Regions from separate parts of the Acinetobacter defluvii genome, predicted to be linked through region 2. Evidence: predicted binding sites of a transcription regulator. Region 2 holds the regulator's gene; the other holds the start of a gene.
The links. Region 2 encodes PhoB, which activates phosphate uptake and scavenging genes when phosphate is short. Its sites were predicted from a motif close to TGTCATNAANCTGTCATAA; they were not measured.
Positions count from the first base shown of each region.

Region 1: the regulator PhoB is predicted to act here: its motif matches at 2,433-2,451, upstream of DJ533_RS09395 (porin).

Region 1 is NZ_CP029397.2:1,486,940-1,493,186, forward strand. It holds gene DJ533_RS09390 (hypothetical protein) at 1-1,071, opposite strand, end outside; gene DJ533_RS09395 (porin) at 1,216-2,295, opposite strand; gene DJ533_RS09400 (HIT family protein) at 2,565-2,978, opposite strand; gene DJ533_RS09405 (YARHG domain-containing protein) at 3,032-3,301, opposite strand; gene DJ533_RS09410 (hypothetical protein) at 3,677-3,961, opposite strand; gene DJ533_RS09415 (hypothetical protein) at 4,295-4,504, shown strand; gene DJ533_RS09420 (SDR family NAD(P)-dependent oxidoreductase) at 4,977-5,981, shown strand; gene fumC (class II fumarate hydratase) at 6,081-6,247, shown strand, end outside.
Region 2 is NZ_CP029397.2:3,218,493-3,224,739, reverse strand. It holds gene DJ533_RS17935 (sulfurtransferase) at 1-685, shown strand, start outside; gene asd (archaetidylserine decarboxylase) at 682-1,533, shown strand; gene phoR (phosphate regulon sensor histidine kinase PhoR) at 1,625-2,983, opposite strand; gene phoB (phosphate regulon transcriptional regulator PhoB) at 3,004-3,714, opposite strand; gene DJ533_RS17915 (TetR/AcrR family transcriptional regulator) at 3,938-4,642, opposite strand; gene DJ533_RS17910 (SDR family NAD(P)-dependent oxidoreductase) at 4,845-5,690, shown strand; gene DJ533_RS17905 (MATE family efflux transporter) at 5,759-6,247, opposite strand, start outside.

The DNA of each region.
Region 1 (6,247 bases), 1.6 Mb from region 2:
TAAATCTGTCGAACCACAATACATACAGTTAAATTTTGAAAAAAACTCCATACGTGGCTTAATATTTTGCCAAATAGAAGGAATTGTTTGCGCAACATAATTTTCATCGAGTTTAATTAAATGAAATAAAAATATTTCACTGACCCGACTAAAATATAAATCATAAGGACGGGGCAGGGTTGATATTTCAAACTTTCTGGTAATTGAGTTCTTTCGATATTCTTCTAAAGTTTTGCGTAATTTATTGGTATTATTAAAATCCGTATTAAGTGAGTCAAGTGCATTTTTTTGCTCAGATAAGTAATCTAATGCCGTTTGCACCATATAATAAATTTGCCCCAACGATAAATAGTTTAATAAGTAATAACAATATTCTTTAAATTTTTTATTACCAGAAAACTTAACACCTAATCGTTTGCAGTAATATTGGGTGAACTCCAAAATTTCATGATAGAAAATAATAAATAAGGTGCTATGTACTTCTTCAGCTTGTTGAAAAGGTGCACCAAATTTAAAATCTTCAAAAAACCATTGCTTTAATTTTTGATGAATCGCATATAATGAGGGTTCTAAAAAGCGATCCACTCGTATATTTAAATAAAAGTCATTGTCATTATCTTTTAATGTTACCATTTTCTTTTTGGTAATGACATTATACTTCTCTAAACGATATAAAATTGTGCTTTGTAAAGAATAAGTCGCTGTTACTTTTTCCCATTTTATTTTTTCAAAGTTAATAAACTCATTTTGAAAATAATCATTATTCGATATTTTATCTAAAATGGCGAATAAAAATAATTTATCGATTAAATATAAGCTTGATAAATTTCGAACATTTAAAACTTTTTTATTTTGTGGAGAGGTGGTTTTTTGTTCGAGCAGGGCATTTGAACATGTCTGACAAGTACAATGAATTAGACTTGAGTCAGAGATTTTATGTTCACAATGTGTGCATTCAAAATATTCAACAGGCTCATCGTTTAGTTCTGCAGAAACGATAAACATGGATGCTTTACACAGGGGACAAAAGCTACTTTCATCATGTTCTTTTTGCAGAATCAGTAAAGCCATAATTCATCAAAATATTCAAGTTAAAGTGATTATAGCCTAGATTGATACTACTTTGGATTTTTCTAAAATGAAATCACCTAAAAATAGGTGGAAAAGAAAAGGAATATGATTGCTCATATTCCTTTTTTTGTAGCAGAATAGGGGTTAGAAGTTGTATTCCATACCTACACCAAAGACAGTTTTCTTATCTTCTGCTTTCCAATCGTGTTTTTGCTGTGCTAACACACCATAAAAACGAGTTTGTTTGTTGAAATTATAGTCTACACCAACACCATATTGGTCAATTGTGCGATCCGTCATGCCATCTGCTGTGGTTTCAGCAGATTGATACTGTGCTTTTAATGTCACTGGCGTTTCAGGGATGGTATAACCCGCAGTAATTGCCCATGCTTTTTCTTCAGCAGAAGCTGCTTCAGGTTTTAATTTTGCAGCAGTTAAAGCAGCAGCAGAAGGAGAGTCTGAAAGTTCAGCATGTTGCCATAAAGCACCAAATACTAAACCTTTCGCACCTAAAGCACCTAAGTCTAATGAGCCAGTAACACGATATGCATCAGATTCAACATCTTTTAAGCTAAGCGCAGCATAGTCACCAGGTACTGCAAAGTTACCCGCAATCGCAGCAGCTAAACCGATGTCTTTATTTTCATAAGAAATTGAAGTCGATACACCACTGAAACTGTCATTTTCTTTAGTTGTATATTCAGTAGAGTTATGTTCGCCTACAAGTGCCATAATGTTGAATTGTAGACCTGGAACGATGAGGTTTTTATCTGTTTCAAAACCTACAACGTTTTTAAGACGCTCTTCACCATGCATGGTTTTAGTGATATCTAGATTTGTATCATCATTAAAGATATCTTGGTATTTACCTGCAGCAGTTTTGAAATAAGAATCGTAGTTACCTGCTTTTAATGTACCAACATCTTTAAACTTAAGACCTAAAAATCGATTACGAGCACTCCAGTCAGTATCTGAACCTGAACCATCTGTAGAAACAGCCCATTCTGCTTGATATACTGCTGAAATATTATCTGTTAAAGCTTCTTCGCCTTTAACCCCAATACGAGAAGCGTTTGAATTTAATTGAGTTTCATCATTATCTGCAAAATCATAGTTTTGAACTTGGTTTAATGAAACGTTGAGTTTACCATACAATGTTGGCGCTGCTTGCGCTGCGCTTAAGCCGAATGATGCAACTGCGGCAGCGAGTAGCACTTTTTTCATTGAGATTTCTCCAAATCTGTCCTAGTTGGGCATAAGCCTATAAATTTTTTATATCGCGTAAGCAAGAAACAAATCTTTACGTGACTTACTAACTTGGAAGCAGTATCTGTAAACTTTGTTACAAATGGGTGAAGACTAGATGACATTTTGATGACGTTAAATGAGAAATGGAAAAAATTGTCTGAAATGATGAGGATTATTATTCTAAGAATGAAAAAAAATGAGGCTTTGAACGCCTCATTTTTAGGTTTTGAGTTGAGTATTTTATTTTAAAGAGCAGCTTTGATTCGTTCTGCAAATACTTTAATTTTTTCTTGATCACCCATTTGTGCTGCATGTTTGCCAAGTTCATGCACTGAGCTTGGAATGAGGTGGAAATGTACATGTGGTACAGTTTGACCCGCTGACTCACCTGAAAGCTGCATGAGTACAATGCCTGGAACATCCAATCCTTTTTTCATTGCATTTGCAACTTTCTGAACCACTTGAATGGTATATGCAGCAGCATCTGGAGGTAAATCAAGTAAGGTTATAGCAGGGGTTTTAGGAATGACTAAAGTATGACCATCGGCTTGTGGCATAATATCCATAAAGGCAAGCACTTGTTCATCTTCATAGACTTTGATTGCAGGAAGTTCACCCCGTAAAATTCGAGCAAATATATTTTGATCATCATAAGCCATTTTTAAATTCCTTCTTTGCAATGTTAAAACTATGAAATATTATTATCATACCTTTATTTGCATTTTAATTCTTTTTGACGTTCTGCTATTTGATCAAGTTTTTGCTGTTCTTTTTCTGAAAATTTAGGTTTTGATGTAAAACAGTTTTCATTACCGAATTTTGCTTTTGCTTCGGGATCTTTAAAGCAGAAGCCTTTAGATGCATAAATAACATTATAATCATCTTGAAGCTTTTTACACTCTTGTGCATTGTCTGCTGCAAAAGCAAAAGAACCAACGAATAAACTTGTAAATGTAAAAGCCGTAATAAAATTTTTTTTCATGAGTTTGCCTCAAATGGACATATTGAATTGTCACTTATAGGTTTATATTATAAGGGTCTGTTCTTATTTTTCAATGACGAAAAATTATTGATGTGTAATTTAGCTTCATAATTTCTTCATAATTTATATTCAAATAAAAACATGAAATTAGTGGCTAAGGTTTTAATATTATTGCTTTTAATTTTAAAAATATAATTATAAAAAAGTAAGTACTGTATGTGAAGTAAACATGCAATAAAAACCTCACAATGGCGATTTTGTTAAACTTCTAGAAGATCTATTACATATTTAATTTACGTAAACGACTGATAATCTAAAAGGTTCAATAATAAACCTCCTTATTATAAGTGAGGAGGTTTTTTAAATAGAATATGATTAGGTGGTTGTCATTAAGTTACTTTGTTGCATATCCTCAAGCCAGTCACTAACATCTAGTTGATTTGCAATAGAAAAATTATCATTTGTTTGAAAGATGAGTAATGAATCATGGATACTCATCATATTTGCCAAATGCTGACGAATAATATTAGCTTCATATTTGGTGTTAATTAACCAAGTATTTTTGTTGATACGAATCGAATGGTCATAATCTTCAATGGTTTTATGAACCTCATCAAAATGATCTTCATAAATTGAATTTAAAATAATTAAATAGTTCATTAGAACAACCTCCATAAAAGACACTTAATAGGTCTTTTATTTAAAATGTGATCGGCATCACTGTATTTTTAATCTAACATTAAGTTTTTATGAAAATTTAGGAAAGTGTCCGACAATATTGTACTAATCGTTTTGGTTTGGTATAAGTTTCCTATCCGATTTACAATATAATTACAATAGCTATAAGTATTCAGTTACATAAAAAGATCTAAATTTTTTCACTATTAATTAATTTGATGTAATATTCACTTTAAATTAGTTAAATAAAAAAGCTCATCAGATGGTGAGCTTTTTTATTATTACTTCTGATCTTATAAAGTTTGAGGTTGTGCTATGCTAGTTAAAATCGAAGATGGTTTTTACTTAAACTCCTCGCATATTATTGCGATACATGTATCTAAGAATATGATTAATCAAAATTTTCTTGTAGATATTGAATACACACCAAATAATCAAAAAGCGACAGGTATTTATCATAAAGAGTTTCAAAGTAAGTTAGATGCAGACGCTTTTTTACAAAAACTGCATCAGCAGATTGCTTAATCAAGCTTTATTTTTAAAGTGAGTATCTAGGGATAATTAAAAGAAATGGAATTCAATTTTTAAGATCATTTTATTTCTATAGTTCATCTGATAAAACTTATACAATGATTATGCGTTATTCAGTATATTTTAGGGAAATTAGCTAGATTTGAGGAGGGTAAATCCTTTGAGCTACTGCTTAATTATTTGAAATTCATAAAAATAAAACTGTTAAATAGAAGAAAGTAGGTGTGTGCTAAGTAGTTGATTTTATCTATCATCATAAACAAGATACAGTTAATAGTCATAACTGCAACATATGTAATATTGGGAGGTTGTAAGATAGTAAAAGAATCGTCTTGCAAATTAGTTAACACAAGCGAAATCTGAAGTTGGCTTTTTTGTTCTTAAAAGCTATGGATAAATGAGTGGTAACACCAAAATTATATCAATAAGTTTTAAGTGCATGATTATTATAAGGAGTATCTATACAATGATTTTAGTGACTGGTGGTTTAGGCTTTATTGGCTCGCATGTGGTGATTAGCTTGCTTGCTCAAGGGCAAGAGGTCGTCATTGTGGATAACTTAGCCAACGGAAATTTACAAACTTTAGAACGACTTGAATATATTTCTGGAATGTACATTCCATTTGTAAAAATTGATGTGAGAAATACACCTGCTTTAAACAAAGTTTTTGAGCAATATTCTATTGATGCGGTGGTGCATACCGCTGGTTTTAAATCTATCGAAGAATCTAAACTAAAACCGCTTGAATACTATAATGATAATGTCAGTTGTATTATGAGTTTATTGCGTTCGATGCAACGTACTGGCGTAAGAACTTTGGTACATTTATCAAGTTTAGCCGTATATGGAAAATCCAGCTTAGACCTGAATGAACAACTCGATTTTAATTATGCTTATCCAAATCCATACATTAAATCGCAACAGATGATTGAAGAAATTATCCAAGACACCTGTAAAACGGACAATGAATGGCGAATTGTCATTTTACGTCTAGCCAATACTGTTGGTGCATTTGAGCATGGGGTTTTGGGTGAATTTGTTCATCCACTACCTAAGAATATCGTTCCCATGCTCTTACAAGTTGCAGCGGGGCAACGAGATGTAATTGAGTTACAAAATCAAGTGGATACTGAAGATGGCACTGTAGAACGTAGTTTTGTGCATGTGCTTGATGTGTGTGAGGCGATTCAAGCCAGTTTGTTTTGGTTACAAAGTCAATTTAATGTCTGCGAAACTTTTGATATCGCAGGGGAGCAAAGCACCATTCAACAATTGATTAATACCGTGGCTGAGGTAACTTCAGCGGAGATTAAAACAGTTGATGCGGTATATAAATACGAAGAGCTTGCACAGATTGGCTCAAACAGCAAAAAGGCAGAAAAGATTTTGAAATGGGTTGCTAAATGTTCAATCAACAAAATGATTCAAGATGAATGGAAATTTTATCAAAACACGCTGAATAATGGATAGATAGAATTTATTTAATAATGATTCTTATTTACAATAGTGGTGTTGTTGATTAGCATAAATCTTGAACATGCTGATCATTTAAATTAAAAAGAGGTTGCTATGCAGACACGTATTGAACATGACACTATGGGCGATGTGGAAGTTCCAACTGAAGCACTTTGGGGTGCGCAGACACAGCGTAGTGTGCAAAATTTTAAAATAGGTAATGAGCATTTACCTCGCCCAATGATTCGAGCGATGGGCTTAGTCAAAAAAGCCGCAGCCAT
Region 2 (6,247 bases):
TCAGGAAGAACATGCTTCAGGTTTATTGCCAGATGAACATGGTTTGCGTGCCTTGATAGATTATTTGAATATTTCTCCTACACATCATGTGGTGGTTTATGATGATGAAGGTGGGGCATGGGCAGGACGCTTGATTTGGAATTTACATTGTTTAGGCTTTGAAAATGTCAGTTTGCTGAATGGCGGTATTCATGCGTGGTTGGGCGCAGGATTACCGACTTCCTCGGAAGTAGAAGAATTTAAAAAAGTGAATAATTTGGTCAAAATAGATTTTAAAAATATAGAAAAATATAGAATTAAATATGATCAATTATTAGACAAAGTACAACAAAGTGCAGTACAAGTGTGGGATTGTCGTACGACAGAAGAATATACAGGACAACGTTTAGCAGCCAGACGTGGTGGTCATATTCCCAATGCACGACATTTTGAATGGAGTACTGCAATTAATCGTCAAAATCATTTAAAATTACATCCTTTAGAACGCACGCAACAACGTTTAAAACAATTGGGCTTTCATTTGGATCAACCTGTGGTGGTGTATTGTCAATCACACCATCGTTCAGGATTGGCATATATCTTAGGTCGATTACTCGATTGGAACATTCAAGCTTATGATGGTGCGTGGAGCGAATGGGGCAATCGCCTCGACAGTCCTATTATTAGTGGAGAATCACCTTCGTGAGTCTGACCTCAAACTTAAAAAAACAACTCTTTATTCGTGCACAAAATTTAGTACCGCAGCAACAGCTCAGCCGTGTTGTGGGTAAGCTTGCTGCTAGTGAAAATCCGATTGTTAAAAATGTTGTGATTCAAGCTTTTAAAGCACAATATGGCATTGATATGTCGATTGCACAGCAAACCGATGCCTTAAAATATAAATCATTTAATGAGTTTTTTACCCGTGCTTTAAAAGATGGCGTGCGTGAAATTGATGCAGATGCAAGCAGCATCGTTTCACCTGCGGATGGTGCAATTTCACAATTGGGTAAAGTGAAAGAAGGCGATGTATTTCAAGCCAAAGGACAAAGTTTTTCTGTTGAAAAACTAATTGGTGATCCACAACTTGCTGCACCATTTAAAAATGGTGAATTTGCCACGGTTTATTTGTCACCGCGTGATTATCATCGTGTACACATGCCTTTTGCAGGGACATTAACTGAAACTTTATATATCCCAGGCGAATTATTTTCAGTGAATCAAACCACTGCGGAAAATGTACCAGGTTTATTTGCGCGTAATGAACGTATGGTCTGTTTGTTTGATACTGAACTAGGGCGTATGGCGGTGGTTTTAGTGGGTGCAATGATCGTGGCAGGAATTGAAACTGTCGCAACAGGCAAAGTCAAACCATCTGGTCGTTTAGAGTTAAATCACCATGACTTAAAACTTGAAAAAGGCGATGAATTAGGACGTTTTTATTTGGGTTCAACGGCGATCGTTTTATTTGAACACGATAAAATGAATTGGGATGCGCAATTTAAAGCCAACTCAGTGGTGGTTATGGGTGAAGCTTTGGGGCATACCTTATAAGCATTTAACAAACTGTAGCTTTTAGTAAAGGTGAAGAAAGCTATATTCTTCACCTTTCATTTATTCTAAGATTTAGCCATAAAAACAAAAATCATTCAGGTTTATATAAACGTTCTTTCGGAAATACGACTCTAAAGGTAGAGCCTTGGTTTTCAATAGAATCAATTTCTAAATAAGCATTATGTTGCATGAGTACATGCTTCACAATTGCTAAACCTAAACCTGTACCGCCCGTTTGGCGACTGCGTGCGCTGTCAACACGATAAAAACGCTCAGTCAAACGTGGTAAATGTTTTGGGTCAATGCCAATGCCTGTGTCTTGTACTGTAAAATAACCATGTTGACCATCATCATGCCAGCCCATAGTCACTGAACCACCTTTAGGCGTATATTTAATTGCATTGGTAATTAAGTTGCTGAAAGCGCTAGCAAGTTCAGTGTCTGAACCGATCAAATCACAATGACTGTCGATATCCAAATTTAAGGTATGCCCATAATCGACATTATAAGCTTGTGCATCATCAAATAATTGATTCATCAAACTTGGCATTTCAATAATTTGATTTTTGGCAATTTGTTTATTGCCCTCAAGACGAGATAACAACAATAAATCATTGACGAGTGCATTCATACGGCGTGTTTGCGAATGCATTTGATCGAAAGCACGTTTCCAACGAGGATTTAAGTCTTCTTGGTCGGTAAATGTTTCGATATAGCCACTCAACACAGTCAGTGGTGTACGTAATTCATGCGAAATATTATCGACAAAATCTTTACGCATTTGTTCTAAGTTATGCACACGTGTGACGTCATAGGCGACCAATAAACGGCTTTCACTACCAAAACGTGTGAGTTTAATTTGGACATAATGTTCATCATAAACCGTTGATTTTATTTTAATGCCATCAGGTGATTGGTCTATATTATTAAAATACTCAATAAAACTCGGTTGACGAATAATGGTCAAGATATTGCGACCCCGATCTGACATTTGAATGCCAAGTAATCTCTCAGCAGCAGGATTCCACCATTCGATTTGATGTAATTCATCGGTTAAAATCACGGCTTCTGCCAATGCAACCAAGGAAGATTGTGCTCGGTCAATTAGACCCACCATTTCTGCTTGTACGACACGTTCTTGGCGCTGTGCCCGATAGACATTGAACAGCAATGCACCCCATATCCCGCTTAAGTTTGGCGGGACATCATAGGGGCGATTGGAAATCCATTCATTGACCAAATACAAAGAACGCAGTTGAAATATAAAAAAGATCGCAAATGCCAGTGAAATACAGATCCAAAAATACCCTATCCCGACGCCTATGAAGCATCCGATGACTAAAAGAAATGCAAGTAGGCGTAAATCTTGTTTGGCAAATGTCCACAAACTGCTATAGCGAAACTTTTTATGGTCTCGTGCAAGATCGGGGACGGGGTAGGGTTCATACATAAAACAAAATTGACCTAAATTTAACCTAAAGCAACATCAGCACGTGTAGAAAAACGGTATCCTGTACCACGAACTGTTTGTACATAACGGTCAGCACCATAAGGTTCTAACACTTTACGCAAACGACGAATATGCACATCAATGGTACGGTCTTCAATATAGACATTTCCGCCCCAAACTTGGTCAAGCAGTTGTGCACGTGTATAAGCACGTTCTGGGTGGGTCATAAAGAATGCCAAAAGACGGTATTCAGTTGGTCCCATTTCTAAAATGCTATCGCCAAAGCTCACACGTTGGCTAACTGGATCTAGAATTAAACCATTTGCATCAATTGATTTTTCCCCACTCAGTGCATTGGCACGGCGTAAAACAGCTTTAATACGAGAAACCAATTCACGAGTTGAAAAGGGTTTGGTCATATAGTCATCAGCACCAGCATCTAAACCTTGTACTTTATGATCTTCTTCACCACGCGCAGTCAGCATAATCACGGGAATTTCAGCCAAATTTTCATCACGCTTTAAGCGGCGACATAAGTCTACGCCACTTACGCCACCAGGCATCATCCAATCCAATAGGATCAGTGCTGGTCGTTGGTCTACGATCATTTGATGCGCTTGTTTGGCATCTTCAGCTTGTAAGCATTGAAAGCCAGCCATATCTAATGATGTATGGATCATCTCTCGAATCGGAAGTTCGTCATCGACGATTAAAATATAGTCATCTTTCACAACGCAATATCCTATGTATGAACGGTGAACCGTTTTATTATTTATGACAGGCTTATTACAAAGATTAATTATGACAGTATCATTGCAAAAAAAAGATATCGGCTATTTTTTGCAAAATTTTGTGACAAAACCTGTGAAGTTATATGAATATTCCATGAAATAATCAGGATTGTTTAGTTTCATAGTTTGAATAAAAATAACCCGTCATACAAATTTGGTATATTTAAGCACTTTGTTTTTCAGAAAAAGAATCCAATAATGATAAAAAAACAGTTTCACAAGCAAACACCACTTGTTCTACGGAAAGTTTAAATCCACCCATCACCCAACGCACAGCAATCTGTGTCACATAACCATTCAGTCCTGTCGAAACCAAAGAAATTTCTTGCTCACTGTAGTTAATTCGCGGCATCATCAGCATGACAAAGGCATGAATCATACGATCAAAACGTCCCATGGTTTCATGAATGGTGGCTTGATTATGTAATTCTTGTACCAACATCGCATCCACATAAATAATGCGTGCCATACGTGGATCAGCCTTTAACATCGAAAACAATGCAAATAAGCCTGAGTGAATCATTTTTTTAGAATCAGGAGAGGCTTGCATCACTCCTTGCATTACAGTTTGTTGTAATTGATCAATTAACTGTAAAAAGATTGTTTGGAATAATTCTTCACTTTTCTTAAAAGATTCATAGAAATAGCGTTCTGTCAGTTTTGCCTCATTACAGACATCCTTCACAGTAACTGAGAAAAAGCCTTGCGTACCGTAGGTTTCAATTCCTGCCTCAATCAGTTTTGCACGGCGTGCTAACTTTCGTTCAGACAAAGACATGCCTTTAAATTGTCTTTCTTTTACCAATTTTTTAGATGTGCTTGCTTTTTGCAACTGTGAATTGGTGTCATTTAAAAAATCTGTAGTCATATGAATTTGTGCCAAATTAAGTGTGCAAATAGCAATATTTGATCAATAAAAATAGTTGAAATTTACGTCATACTTCTGAGCAACTCATCAACAAGCAAAAGCTTAACATATTATATTGACAATAGTCATTGTCAAAATTATAGTGTAGCACTGAGTGTATGTATATAAAATACGTACTAAAGAATTCAAACAAGGAAACTCAATGAAAAATTTTAAAAATAAAGTCGCTGCGATTACAGGTGCAGGTTCAGGTATGGGACAGCAATTGGCAGTTTTATTGGCAAAACAAGGCTGTCATTTATCAATCAGTGATGTCAATGAAAAGGGTTTGGCTGAAACTTTAGAATTAGTAAAGCCTTATAATGTGCGTGTCACATCTAAAAAAGTAAACGTTGCAAAACAACAAGAAGTAAAATCGTGGGCAGAAGAAACTGTTCAAAATCATGGCTCTGTAAATATGATTTTCAATAATGCTGGTGTCGCGCTTGGTGCAACGGTAGAAGGCGAAAGTTATGAAGAACTAGAATGGATTGTGGGTATTAACTTCTGGGGTGTGGTTTATGGTACCAAAGAATTTTTACCATACATCAAGAAAACAGGTGATGGTCACATCATTAATACCTCAAGTATCTTTGGTTTAACCGCACAACCGACCCAGTCTGGCTATAATGCAACCAAATTTGCGGTACGTGGTTTTACTGAGTCATTACGTCAAGAACTTGATATTGAGAAATGTGGTGTGTCTGCGCTTTGCGTGCATCCAGGTGGGATTCGTACCAATATTGCAAATGATGCGCGTTTGAGTGAGAGCGTGAAAAAATTAGGGATGCACCCTGAGAAATCAGCAAAAGCCTTCAATAAACTCCTGCGTAAACCTGCAGTAGAAGCAGCACAAGAAATTTTGGATGCAGTGCTTGCAGATAAACGCCGTTTATTGATTGGTGGGGATGCAGTGATTGTGGATTTGGCACAACGTTTACTACCAACTGGCTATCAAAGGTTAGCAACAGGTTTAACAAAGCTCACCAAGCGTTTTGAACCAAAATAATTGATTTGTATGCAATAAACCGTCACTTAGGACGGTTTTATTGCATTCTAAGAAACTTAATCATTAGATTAAATTAAAGCTCGAATGGCTTTTTTCTTCCAGACGAACTGATAATAAATGGCTTGCATTAAACACAAAGACACAAAAGCCAAGGCATAGGCATACCAAATACCTTTTAGACCCCACCACTCACTAAATAGATAAGCAGCCGGTACTTCGATCAGTAAAATAGCAGAAACATTTAAAATCATGGGTACAGTGACTGTCCCGCTGGCACGCATAATCGAGGCAAAAATTGAAGCAGCACCAAAGAAAATAATCGACCACAGTACGATGAATAATAAATTCTGCCCAAGTTCGATCACACTCGGATCTGTAATAAACAGCGCCATTAAATATTTGGAAAATAAATAAGCCAAAATTACCAAACTACCCGTGATCATCACATTCATAATTAATGAAGTACGTGTCACTTTACGCAGGAGTTCTGATTTTCCTGCTCCAATGGCTTGGGCAGCAAAGATCGAAGCTGCAATCGAAATGGACAAGGCTGGAAA